3 regions of the Paraburkholderia sp. BR10141 genome follow, and region 2 is predicted to be linked to each of the others. Evidence: predicted binding sites of a transcription regulator. Region 2 holds the regulator's gene; each other region holds the start of a gene.
What was found. Region 2 encodes LexA, which represses DNA repair genes until DNA is damaged. Its sites were predicted from a motif close to ACTGTATNNNNATACAGT; they were not measured.
Positions count from the first base shown of each region.

Region 1 (4,440 bases), on a different contig from region 2:
GCCACATGCGCGCCTACGTGGGACGCGCGTGGCTGCCCGCCGCACTTCCCGCTGGCGTGAGCGTCGGGGATCTCCAATGAAGGCCCGCTCCCGGCGCCTCGCCCTCGTCGCCCCCCTCGCGCTCTTCTCGCTTTGCGCCGCGCTCACCGCGTGCGGTGGCGGCGATGCCGGAACCGCGTCCGCGAGCACAGGCGCCGCGGAACCCGCCAGCGCCTCAACTCCCTCGAGCGCGCCGTCGACCGCCGGCACGAGCCGCACGATTCCGCAATCGACCACGCCCAATGTCGTGGCGGTCACGGTGGGCCCGACGCCCACCTCGACGCACAACATGCTGATGACGAGCGTCACGGTCTGCGTGCCGGGCACCGCGGACTGCGCGAGCGTCGACAACGTCCAGGTCGATACCGGCTCCCAAGGCCTGCGCCTGCTCGCTTCGGCGCTGCCGGCAGGCTTCTCGCTGCCCCCCGTGCCAGCCGGTGCGGGGGCCGACATCGCCGGCGAATGCGCCGTGTTCGGCACGGGCTACACGTGGGGCACGGTGCGCAGCGCCGACGTGAAGCTCGCGGGCGAGACTGCCGCTTCACTGCCGATCCAGTTGATCGCCGACCCGGCCGTGCCCGCGTCAGCGCCGGACGGCTGCGCCGGCAGCGGCCTCGCGATGAACAGCGCCGCCGCGCTGCGCTCGAACGGCATTCTCGGAGTCGGGCCGTTCAGCGCCGATTGCGGCGTGTCCTGCGTCAGGGCGGCAGCCACGCCGTGGTACTACGCCTGCCGCGCGAGCGGCTGCACGGCGAGCGCGCAACCGCTTGCGCAACAAGTCAGCAACCCGGTGGCGGGCTTTGCCACCGACAACAACGGCGTGATCATCGACCTGCCGCCCCTGGCCGACAGCGGCGCGTCCGGGGTGAGGGGGTCGATGATCTTCGGCATCGGCACGCAGGCGAACAACGCGCTCGGCAGCGCGACGGTGCTGCGCGCGAACTCGGGCACCGGCTATGTGAAGACGACGACATCGGACGGCACGGTCTACTCGCTGAGCTACCTCGACACGGGCTCGAACGCGCTGTACTTCAACAGCCCGACGATGACGCGCTGCGGGTTCTGGTATTGCCCGAGTTCGCCGGTCAGCCTCGGTGCGACGATAGCCGGCATCGACGGTGTGGGCGCTTCCGTGACCTTCGCGGTCGCAAGCTCGACGACGCTGCTCGCCACCGGCAACTGGGCCTTCAGCAATCTCGCTGGCTACAACGGTCGCGCGTTCGGCTGGGGACTGCCGTTCTTCTTCGGGCGCCGCGTGTTCACGGCGATCGCCTTGCAGGACACACCTGCAGGCAGCGGACCATTCTTCGCGTTTTGAACGCGCCGGCGATCACCGGAGTCTTATCAGCTACAAACGACGAAGGCCTCATGCGAGGCCTTCATGAGCGCAGAATGCGCCAACGACGGGTGCTGCCGTAGCAACGCCACGGCGAGCAGCGTGCGTTCGTTTTAATCGTTCGAGGCGTTCGGGTCGGGCGTGGTCTTCGCGAGCTTAGGCGGCGCGAGCCAGCGGAACGTCGCGAGGCCCGACTCGTTGAAGGTGCACTCCGCGGCCGCCGGTGTGCCGACGGCCTTCTTGATACCAAGCTTTGCGACCAGCGCGGCGACCGGCGTGGTCGGCTTGCCCTCTGGCGTGCCGCCTTGGGCGACCGGAGCGGTGGGAACCGAAATCGTGCCGGGCAGCGCCGCCGCCTGCACCATCGGCGCCGTGACCGTGGGCGCCTCGTTGGCGCCCTGCGCCGTGGTGGACGCCGCCGCCGATGCGGCCGATGCGGCCGACGCCGCCGACGCCGACGCCGACGCCGACGGCGCCGAGGCGACCACGGCGGCCGAAGCCGCGCCGTTCTCGAGCTGCCCTTCGACCACCACACGGGCGCCACGATACGTCGTCGCGCTATGCGTGACCTTGAGGTCGCCGAGCGTCGTCTCGGCAAGGCGGCTACGCATCGCCTCTTCGCAGGCGCTGGTGTTGCGGTACTGCGCCGCGCATCCCGCGAGCAGGGTGACGGCGGCCGCGAGGCCGGCGAAGCATGCGTTACGTGTGTTCATCGCTCATCCGATTTTCAGGCTGCGGCAATTGTAGCGTACGGGGCGGGGAATCCCTGACGGCGCTCGCGCCCACCTGCGACCCTGCTATCATCGCTGCTGTATATCCGTACAGTGCCACGCGTGCTTCCCGACTCTCCCGATCCGTTCTATTACCTCGCGAACTTCGAGCGTGCGCTAGCGTGGCTCGACGCGCGCTGCGCCGACCTCTTCGACGACGCCGAGCGCCGCTTCGCCGACGAATTCGTGCAGGTGCCGCAAGCATCTCGCGCGCTCTTCGTGCGCATGCTGATGCGTAAGGGTCCCTATTTTCGCGCCAGCCGGCTCGCGTACGACGAGATCGGCTGCCCGCGCGCGGCTGCGGCACCGCTCGTCGCGGCGGGTTGGCTCGACGACGCGCCCGCACTCGATCTCGGCGCGCTCGCCGCGCTCGTGACGAAAGCCGAACTGCAAGCGCTCGCCGAGCGACTTGGCATCGCGCTCGAAGCTCGCGCCACGCGCGCGGCAACGCTCGAGGCGCTCGATGCACACTATGCCGCCGCGCCCGAACCGCGCGACTGGCGTGCGTGGTTCCCGGCCTCGTCCGACACTGTGCTTTTGTTCGCGAGCGCCCCGCTCTGCGAGCGCCTGCGCCTGATGTTCTTCGGCAACCTGCATCAGGACTGGTCGGAGTTCGTGCTCGCCGACCTCGGCGTCTTTCGCTACGAAAGCGTGCCCTTCGATCACGCCTCGCGTGCGTTCCAGCGACGCGAGGACATCGACGCGTATCTGGCGCTGCGCGATTGCCGCGACGGACTCGAGAGCGCCGCCGAGACCCAGGACTTCGACGCTGCCGGCGCCATCACCGCAACACTCGCAGCACTCGACGCGCTGGCCCCGCGCACGCAAGCGAACGCCTGGCTGCGCGCTCGCCACGACAAGCTGCGTCACGCCGCGGGGCTCGCCGCCGAGCGCGCGGGCGAACCCGAACTCGCGTGGCGCGCTTATCTCGACTGCGCTCACCCTGAATCGCGTTACCGCCGCGTGCGTGTGCTCGAACAACTGAACCGACGCGAGGAAGCGCTGGCGCTCGCGCAGACCATCGCCGATGCGCCCGCAAACGAAGAGGAAGCGCAACGCGCGGCGCGCGCGCTCGGGCGTCTCGCGCGCACGCGGGCGAAGTCGAAGACGAGCGCCGGGCCGGGATTCGCGCAGCTCGAACTCGCGCTGCCCGCGGCGCCTGGCGCACTGCGCGTCGAGGAAGCCGCGCGCATCGCGCTCGCCGCGCCGCAAGCGCCCGTGTTCTATGTCGAGAACACGCTGATCAACGCGCTCTTCGGCCTGCTCTGCTGGCCCGCGCTGTTCGCGCCGATGCCAGGCGCGTTCTTCCACCCGTTCCAGCGCGGCCCCGCCGACCTGCACGCCGCCGACTTCGTCGCACGACGTGCTTCGCAGTTCGAAACATGTCTCGCCGAACTCGAAACGCACGCCTACCGCGAGTCGATTGTGCGCCGCTATGCGGAAAAATCCGGCATGCAGTCACCGTTCGTCGCGTGGCCCGCATTGAGCGACGAACTGCTCACGCTCGCCCTCGACTGCTTCCCCGCCGCTCATCTGCGCCTGTGGTTCGAGCGACTGCTGCGCGAACCCGTCGCGAACCGCTCGGGTCTGCCCGATCTCGTGCGCTTCTGGCCGCACGAGCGGCGCTACGAACTGATCGAGGTGAAAGGCCCCGGCGACCGCTTGCAGGACAACCAGCGCCGTTGGCTGGCCTATTGCGTGCAGTACGGCATGCCGGTTTCCGTATTGCAGGTGCGTTGGCCCAACCTGCCAGACGAAGCCGACGACAGCGCCGGCCAGGCGCTGCCCGCGCCATGAGCTACACGGTGGCCGTGCGCACGCTGTGCGAGTTCACCGCGAAGCGCGGCGACCTCGACTTGCGCTTCACGCCCTCGCCCGACGCAAGCGACGGCCGCGCCGGCCACGCCGCCATCGCCGCGCGGCGCCCGCCCGGCTACGAGACCGAGATCGCGCTTTCCGGCACGTTCGAATCGCTGAGCGTGCGCGGTCGCGCCGACGGCTACGATCCCGCGCGCCGCAGGCTCGAAGAATTCAAGACCTATCGCGGCGACCTCGATGCGATGCGCGAGAATCAGCGCGCGCTGCACTGGGCGCAGTTGCGCGTCTACGGCGCACTTCTCTGCGAAAAACTCGGCCTCGATGGGCTCGAACTCGCTTTGGTCTACTACGACATCCGTTCGGGGCGCGAGACGGCGCTCGTCGAGCATGCGAGCGCGCGGGAATTGCGCACCGCGTTCGAAACGCAATGTCGTCGCTTCGTTGCATGGGCCGAGCAGGAAAGCGCCCACCGCGCCG
Region 1 is NZ_JBMIQH010000029.1:36,738-41,177, reverse strand. Features, by position in the region: gene ACOJB8_RS30800 (DUF2844 domain-containing protein) at 1-80, shown strand, start outside; gene ACOJB8_RS30795 (DUF3443 domain-containing protein) at 77-1,357, shown strand; gene ACOJB8_RS30790 (hypothetical protein) at 1,489-2,088, opposite strand; gene ACOJB8_RS30785 (VRR-NUC domain-containing protein) at 2,209-3,942, shown strand; gene ACOJB8_RS30780 (ATP-dependent DNA helicase) at 3,939-4,440, shown strand, end outside.
Region 1: the regulator LexA is predicted to act here: its motif matches at 2,184-2,201, upstream of ACOJB8_RS30785 (VRR-NUC domain-containing protein).

Region 2 (4,440 bases):
ACGAAAAATCGCACGAAACGAGGCGGCCCATTTTAGTGCATTGCTGCGTGGCGGGTCGGGCGTCGCTCACAAGTGTTTTGACGACGCACGAGGTAAATGCATGTCGCGGCAAGCATCCAGCACTGTGCAAGATGCGTGCGCCGATTGGGACGTGCCTGGCGTTTTTCGATGCACACCTGGCGTTTTCCAGCCCTTGCGTGTGGAATTGCGGCGCACCATCATGAGAATCGCACAGCCTGCAAATCACGCGGGCGGGGAGAAGCGATCATGGCGAGCTATAAAAAAATTCTGCTCTGTTACGACGGCTCGCGCGAAGGCCGCAAGGCGCTGCGGTGCGGCGCCGATCTTGCACTCGATCTGCAGGCCGAGACGCACTTGCTCTCGGTCGTCGACATGCGTTCGACGATCGCCCAGAGCGCCGGCCTGTTGACCGACGTGGCCTGCGGCCGCTTCGAGGAAACGGCGCGCGAGATTCTTCAGGAAGGCGTGGACTGGCTAACTGAGCGCGGCGTGCGCGCTCAGGGGCATTTCGCGTTCGGTCATCCGATCGACGAAATCGCGAATCTGGCCAACGAGCTGAATGCCGACCTCGTGGTGGTGGGCCACCGCTGCCGCACAGGGCTCTCGCGTTGGTGGATGGGCGCCGGCAACACGCCGCTGCTCGACCGCGTTTCGTGCAGCATTCTCGTGGCGTGTTCGTCGGCGGCTGAGGAAAAGCAGCAGCAAGCCGCCGCGTAGGGGATCAAGCGGGCCGGCTCGACTGGAACCGGCCTGTTAGCGCTGCCACTGCCGATCTGTCTCAGTTCGAGACGTTTCCTTCGCTTAGCTCGACCGCCGAGAGCTTCCACGAGAAGAGCCCGTGACGCTGCAGAATGGCGGCGTAGTGCTCGCCCGTACTGCCGCGGTCCCACGTGAGCGCGAACTCATTGAGGCCGCGATAGCCCGCCGTGGTCACCGGCCGCGCCTCGGGCGCGGGGGTGCCGGATACGGCCGGGGCCGGTGGCGCGGCGGAGGCGGGTGCCGATTGCGGCGGCTCTGCCGATTGCGCGGATGGCGCGCCGGATTCCGCTGGCGGCGGCGCGTGTGGCCGGTCGCCGGGCTTGCCCGTCGGCGGCATGCCATCGAGCAGGGCGGCCACGCCTTCCGGTGTGGCGTAGGCATCCACGAGCGGACTAATCAGTGCCGCGCCAATTACGGCGCCGAGGATCAGCAACGGATTGCTGCTGTGCTGCCCCTCGACGCGCCGGTGCAGCATCTCGCCCACCTGCTGTTTCAGGCTCAGGCGCAGCGCAGGGTAATCGACGTATTCGTTGAGCGCGACGGCGTCACGCGCGTCGGCCGCGGCTTTCATGTGTTTCACCGCGATATAGGGCGACGCATAGGCGTAGCCGATCGCGGCAACGACCATTGCGACGGCGACCGTGATCGCAACGGGCTTTTTCCAGCCTTGGGTCTTGCGCGGGGTAGAGAGAGATTCCGTCATCGGCATAGGGCAAATCGTTTAAACACGGTGTTGACCGCAAACCGGGCCAAACGATCCCGCCCGTAACCTCTTCTCACATTTGGGCAGCGTTGCTGCTTACTTCGCGAGTGCCGCGGGCAGGTCGCTGTGCTGCTCGGCGATGCAGCGGTCGATTGCGCGGCAAACCGCGTCGACCGTGCCGACTAGGATGAGCCGCGACGGACCCTGATAGACGCGCACGGGCGCGCGGCGCATGGGCTGTTCGGTGTTGAGCGTGCTGTTGAGCGACACGCGCGCAAACGCCGGCTGTGCCGAGGGCAGCACGGGCAGGTCGGCTGCGCTGGCCGCTACCATCTCAGGCGAGTCTTCGAAGAGCGAGCCGCTCAGTGCGGCAGCCGAATCGCGGACTTCGCGGACCGCGCACGAGGCGATTCCACGGAGATGGCGAAGGCGGCCGAATTGGCGGAAGGGCAGCAGGCGGGCAAGACGTTCCATGACTCTCTCCAGGTATGCGCAGATGGTGCGCAAACAATGTGCAAACCGCGCTCAGACGGATTCCTTAGAATTCGGTGGGGCGGATCAGCCCGACCGCGATGCCTTCGAGCGCGAATTCCGCGCTGCCGGCCTCCACGAAAATATTGTCGTAATCGGGGTTCTCGGCGATCAGCTCGAGCCCGTTCGGACGGCGCTTCAGGCGCTTGACGGTCACGTCGTCGCCGAGGCGCGCCACGATGATCTGGCCGTCTTTCGCTTCGGCCTTTTTCTGCACGGCGAGCAGGTCGCCGTCGAGGATGCCGGCGTCGCGCATGGAAAGGCCGCGCACCTTCAACAGGTAGTCGGGGCGGCTCGAGAAGAGCGCCGGGTCGCACATGTAGTTCTGCGAGATGTGCTCCTGCGCGAGGATCGGGCTACCCGCAGCGACGCGGCCGACGAGCGGCAGCGAGAGTTGCATGATGCTCGGGTGCGGGAGCGTGAACTGGTGTGGCAGGTCGTCGGGCCCCGGCACGAGGCGGATGCCGCGCGAGGCGCCCGCAGCCAGTTCGATCACGCCCTTGCGCGCCAGCGCACGCAGATGCTCCTCCGCGGAGTTGGCGGAGCTGAAGCCGAGTTCCGCCGCGATCTCGGCGCGCGTGGGCGGAAAGCCCGTGCGCTCGATGGCCCGGCGAACCAGATCGAAAACCTGCTGCTGTCGTGCGGTGAGTTTGGTCATGGCGCCACTGTATGTTTGAACAGGTAACTGTATTTTTATACAGTACTCGCCACTTTTCAAGTGTTACTTGAAGTTCATCGACTGAACGTTGCCATCAGGCCGTTTTCCCGTGTTTGCGCGGATGAAACCGCGCTCCAACAGCGACTTCCTCTGTCCTTACCACTTTTGCGTATTAAAAAATAAGAAAACATCATTTTTAATAATGTAAGGGGATCGCTAGACTGGCCTCCATCGTTAGCTGCAGTTTCATCAATGAGCGCAAACGAGCACACACGAGAACGGAGAACAGATAGATGGGCACGACACATACGGGGCGCGCGGGCTGGCTGAAAACACTGGCGGCAAAACTGGTCATCGGCGTTGCGCCGCTCGTCGGCGTCACGGCGATGGCGGCTATGGTGCCGCTGGCCGCTCACGCGGATACATCGCTGCTCAACGTCTCCTACGATCCGACGCGCGAGCTGTACCAGGACATCAACGAAGCCTTCATCAAGCAGTGGAAGGCGAAGACGGGCGAAACGCTCACCATCAAACAGTCGCATGGCGGCTCGGGCGCACAGGCGCGCTCGGTGCTCGACGGTCTGCAGGCCGACGTCGCGACGCTCGCGCTGGCATGGGACATCGACGCGCTCGCCAACAAGGGCATCGTCGCGAAGGACTGGCAAAAGCGCCTGCCCGACAACGCCTCGCCATACACGTCGACCATCGTGTTCCTCGTGCGCAAGGGCAACCCCAGGCACATCAAGGACTGGGACGATCTGACCAAGCCGGGTGTCTCGATCGTCACGCCGAATCCGAAAACCTCGGGCGGCGCGCGCTGGAACTATCTCGCGGCGTGGGCGTATGCGCTGCACCAGCCGGGCGGCAACGAGCAGAAGGCGAAGGACTTTGTCACGAAGCTCTACAAGAACGCGGGCGTGCTCGACTCGGGCGCGCGGGGAGCCACGACGAGCTTCGTGCAGCGCGGCATCGGCGATGTGCTGATCGCATGGGAAAACGAAGCATTTCTCTCGCTCAAGGAGTTCGGCCCGGACAAGTTCGAGATCGTGGTGCCTTCGGTGAGCATTCTGGCTGAGCCGCCGGTTGCCGTGGTGGACAAGGTCGTCGACAAGAAGGGCACGCGCAAGGAGGCCGAAGCCTACCTGCAGTTCCTCTATAGCGAAGAGGGCCAGGAGATCGCCGCGAAGAACTTCTACCGTCCGCGTTCGGACAAGGTCCCGGCGGCGCTCACGGCGAAGTTTCCGAAGCTCAAGCTCTACACGGTCGACGACACGTTCGGCGGCTGGCCCAACGCGCAGAAGACGCATTTCGCGGATGGCGGCGTGTTCGATTCGATCTATCAGCCGCAGTAAAGCTGTCGAGCAGTCAAGCAGCAGGCGGTCAAGCAGTAAGCGGTCCGCATAACGACGTGACCGCATAACAACGAAGCGCGCCTACGGGCGCGCTTTTCGGCGCGAATCTGCAACGCACGAATCGCGCAACCCATGTCTGGACGATGAGCATGACAACGTTTCGATTGCGCAAGCCCAGTGCGCTGCCTGGCTTCGGTTTGACGCTTGGCATCACGGTGGCCTATCTGAGCCTCGTGGTGCTCATTCCGCTTGCCGCCACCTTTCTCAAGACGGCGACACTCGACTGGAGCCAGTTCGTGCGCGCCGTGTGGTCGCCGCGCGTGATCGCGTCGTACCGGCTCACGTTCACCGCCGCGCTCGGCGGGGCGCTGATCAACGCGGTATTCGGCTTCCTGCTGGCGTGGGTGCTCGTGCGC
Region 2 is NZ_JBMIQH010000023.1:35,786-40,225, forward strand. Features, by position in the region: gene ACOJB8_RS27610 (universal stress protein) at 268-738, shown strand; gene ACOJB8_RS27615 (DUF2939 domain-containing protein) at 800-1,483, opposite strand; gene ACOJB8_RS27620 (hypothetical protein) at 1,580-1,957, opposite strand; gene lexA (transcriptional repressor LexA) at 2,022-2,672, opposite strand; gene ACOJB8_RS27630 (sulfate ABC transporter substrate-binding protein) at 2,966-4,024, shown strand; gene cysT (sulfate ABC transporter permease subunit CysT) at 4,174-4,440, shown strand, end outside.

Region 3 (4,440 bases), on a different contig from region 2:
TACGTTCATGCTCAGGGCGCTCAGGCTTCGGCTGCTGACTTCGGCAACACGGCGTCGGGCGGCAACCAGGTTCAAGCCAACATTGGCATGTACCACCGGTTCTAATAGCAGGTTCAGAAGCTCGGGGTCGTGGACGCATTGCCCCGACAAAGAAATCCTGGCTAGTGAATTGCACCCCAAGAGTTGGACGTCGATCCAATCTTTGGGGTGTTTTTTCATTCATGATCGGCCCTGCCAGACGCATTTCGTCATCCCGCGCGCCGTTCAATAGCCGCCGTCGCCAGTCCATGCTGCGCTGATGTCTCAACTCCGGCTCGACCCAACGCGCCAGCTGCTCGGAGCACGTGCTCCGCCACGCTGATACTCGCGAAGCTGGGCCTGCTGCAAGGCGTTCCCGCATGCACGGACCTCACCACCACGCCGTGGGTCCAAGAGGCGGGTGTACCCGTGCTCAATCAGCCGTTCGTGGCCAGTGGGATTGTCGCGACGGCCGCAAGCCATTGAACGTCTTCGCGCCCTTTCGAAAGGGTCGATCACCGCATGATATAATTCGCACGCGAACTAAATCGCACAATGTTATCTGCGCGGAAATGAAACATCGCCTCGTCTATCTATTGAACGTCGGACAGCGCCGGCTGCAACGGTGGTCGCAAACACGCGCGGCCGGAGGCGGCGTCACAGCAGCCCAGGCCGGGCTGCTGTTTTTTTTGGGTGATCGCAACGGCGCACTCATGAGCGAAGCCGCTGCTGCGCTGGATCTGGGCGCACCAGGCATGAGCGGTCTCGCTGACCGGACAGAAAAGGCAGGGTTGATCGAACGTCGGGCTGACGAGACCGATGGCCGGGTGTCGCGCCTGTGGTTGACGCAAGCAGGACGTACCGCGCGCCAAAAGTCGAAGCTTCGCATGAAAGACTTGAACGCCCGATTGACCGAAGGATTTACGGAAGCGGAGATCGACGTCGTAGCGCGGTGGCTGACCAGCCTGCAGACCAGGTTTCCGCTCGCCGAAGACGGCGACGCGTAACCTCGACCGTGGCCGGCCAGCAAGGCACTGGCTAGTGCCGGGCAACCTTCGCGAAGTCCGGCTTGCGCTTCTCGGCAAAGGCCGCGAATGCCTCTCTTGCCTCGGCGCTCGTCAGCCGCTCCTGAAACTTCGCGCTCTCGCTGTCCATTTGCGCAACCAGGGTTTCGGCTTCGCGCATCAGCTTTTTCATGGCGCTCAGTGAACCGGCCGGCTTGGCGGCGATTCTTTCCGCCATCCTGCGTGCGTCGTCGCGTAGTTGATCCTTTGCGCAGACCTTGTTGGCGAGACCCCACGCGACAGCGGTTTGCGCGTCGAGCGGCTCGCCCAGCGCAAACATCTCGAACGCCCGCACGTGGCCGACGCGCAGCGGAAGCAGGTAGCTGGACGCCGCCTCGGGGACGAGCGCGAGATTGACGAACGGCGTGATCAGTTCTGCGTCTGGCGCGAGCAGGACGTAGTCGCAGTGCAGTAGAAGCGTCGTGCCAATACCGACCGCCTTGCCCTGAACCGCCGCGATGATGGACACGCTCGACTTCGCCAGGGCGTGCAAAAAGCGATGCACGTGTCGCTCACTGGGCCCCTTCCCCGATGCAATGGCTGCGAACTCGCCCACATCGTTGCCCGCGGTGAACATGTCTCCGTCCCCTTGCAGCAGCAATACGCTGACATCGCTGTCGTGCTCCGCATTCTCGATGATGTCTGCCAGCGTGCCATACATCTCGTTCGTCAATGCATTCTTCTTGTCCGGTCGGGCCAGCGTAATCGTCAGAATGCCATCGGCTTGTTCGACGTGAATCTCCGCGCTCATGTGCTCTCCTGAAATTTAGTTTGCATGCGAAGTATATAGGTAGTTCGCATGCAAAGTAAACCGGACGGTCGATGCCATGTAATTCGGGGCCTGCTCGCGAACCCTCGCTCCTGAAGACGTTTGAAGGCGGAATCAGTAGCGGACCAGAATTCGACCAGGTATTCCATTCGCGACGTCGCGCCACTCCTCGCGCGCACCCAAGCTCCGTAGCATTGAAGCATTACCAAACAGACAAGCAACCGGAGGACTGAACATGCTTATTCTCACCGCTGTCGTCGTGATCGCCGCCGTGGCGATCTGGAGCGTCTACCGGCGTTTGCACCCGCGCCAGGACTGAAACATGACAGGCTGCTCCACCAGCCTGTTCGCAACAGCCCGCCGCATGGCGGGCTTTTTTTGGATTCCACAGTCAGAGCGGCGGCGTCCGCGGAAGAGCCGTTTGCGAACATCTCCGCACTCAAAAAAATATCTCCGAATCAGCTCCAGTATCCTGACAAAGTGACTGTATAAATGTACAGTTCCATTCAATTTTCCACAGGACGCACGGTGCCGTCGTCCCGCTGCTCCTGCCGCCATACCCGATGATGAGTAGCGTGCCGGTCGCGCGGAGCCATCGAGAGCTATTTTTGAGTACCAAGGCATGCCAGATGATCGGCGCATAGCCCACATCGACATGGACGCATTCTTTGCGTCGTGTGAACTTTCGCAGTATCCGGAGCTACGAGGCCAAGCCATGGTGGTTGCTGGCCGTCGCTCGGATACGCCCCGAACGAAGCCGGACGGCACTCGCGAATTCTCGCGCCTGCGCGACTATGTGGGCAGAGGTGTCCTGACGACCGCGACCTACGAGGCTCGCGCGCTCGGCGTTCATTCCGGAATGCCCGCCATGAAAGCCGCCCGGTTAGCGCCAGATGCGATTCTCCTTCCAGTGAATTTCGACCTCTACCGAACGTACTCGCGACTGTTCAAGGATGCCGTCCGGTCAATCAGTTCGAACATGGAAGACGTTGGAATCGACGAGGTCTACGCAGACGTTTCACTCACGAATGGCGATTCGGAGGCAATCGCGCGCAAGTTGAAATCCGCCGTCTTCGAAGCAACCAATCTCACATGCTCCGTCGGTATCGCGCCAAACAAGCTGCTCGCCAAGCTGTGCTCCGATATGCAAAAGCCGGACGGAATCACAATCCTGACGCCGGAGGACGTGCAATCCAGGATTTGGCCAATGGCCGCAAACAAGATCAACGGTGTCGGCCCCAAGGCGGCCGCCAAGCTTGCGTCTTTTGGAATCACGACCATCGGTGAGATCGCTGCGCGCGACGAGCACTGGCTCATCGAAAACTTCGGACGAAGCTACGGGGCGTGGCTTCGCAGAGTTTCACACGGACTAGATGACAGGCCGGTGGTGACGTATAGCGAGCCCGTCTCGATGAGTCGCGAAACCACATTCGAGCGCGATCTGCACGCGGTGCGGCATCGACAGGAACTGGGCGCAGCGTTTACCCGCCTATGCGAACAGGTGGCGCTCGACCTCCAGCGAAAAGGCTATCTGGCCAGGAAGATCGGCATCAAGCTGCGCTTTAATGACTTCAAGACTGTCACGCGTGACGTCACGCTTCCTGAGCCTATTGATGACGCGAAAGCATTGCGGCGCGCGGCGACTGAGTGCCTGAAAAGAGTCGAACTCGTCAAATCCATCAGGCTGCTAGGGGTGAAGGCCGGCAACCTCCAACACACCGGAGAAGCTTCCAGTAACGAGTCGCCTCAGTTCACGCTGGATTTTTAGCCGGCAACGCGCAGCCGCCTCGTCGTGCGAGGCGTGCGCGGTGACTTCGCAAACACAGAAGCGAATGCATCAACTGGCCGGCTCCGATGCCAACGCAATCCGCGCCTTCTCCTCCGGACTATTCGCCTTGTAATACTTGTCGGCCCACTTGCGGTCGGGCTGCAGCAACAGCCGTTGCACGGTTCTATGCTGCTGCTCCTCGATGCCAACGGCGCGCGCACGATAGTGCTCGTACAACCGCATGAATTCAGCGAGGTAAATGGCGGCGATTCGCTTGTCTTTTATTTCGAGCAGATTCTCGTCGTTGAAATGCTCGGAGTTGTTGCTCATGTTGGCCGAGCCCGTGTAGACAATCGGATTGTCTCCTTCGGCGTCGATGACGATGAACTTATGGTGGATGATGACCGGCGCGTAACTGGGCGCGACTTCGCCGGGAAAGAGGCGGAGCTCGGGTTCGAAACCTTCAGGCACGGTCGCCGGGGAAAAGTACGATGCATCGATGACGTCGCGGTTTTCCCTGCTTCGATGATAGAGCGCGAGGTTTGCCAGCGCAGTCGTACTCACTGCCTCTCCCGCTTTTTGCGCCTCTTGCGCATTCTCAGCGGACTTTCCGCTGATATTGTTGACGAGGCCGAACATCATGAGCCCCTTGTCGCCGGCGGCAAAGCAGGCGTCGCGAAGCGGTTCGTCTGTCGGCATGAAGAGGCAGAACAAAACCGAATGCTGCGCCTTTCCTATCGCTTCGACGATGGTATCGATCTGGGTACGTCTGGTTTTCGTTTCCGGAGAGAAGCAAACGCGCACGGCTGCGCTTCCCACCG
Region 3 is NZ_JBMIQH010000008.1:132,973-137,412, forward strand. Features, by position in the region: gene ACOJB8_RS13810 (porin) at 1-105, shown strand, start outside; partial or broken gene ACOJB8_RS13815 (AraC family transcriptional regulator) at 290-501, shown strand; gene ACOJB8_RS13820 (MarR family winged helix-turn-helix transcriptional regulator) at 591-1,025, shown strand; gene ACOJB8_RS13825 (enoyl-CoA hydratase-related protein) at 1,057-1,833, opposite strand; gene dinB (DNA polymerase IV) at 2,474-3,619, shown strand; gene ACOJB8_RS13835 (phospholipase D-like domain-containing protein) at 3,689-4,440, opposite strand, start outside.
Region 3: the regulator LexA is predicted to act here: its motif matches at 2,335-2,352, upstream of dinB (DNA polymerase IV).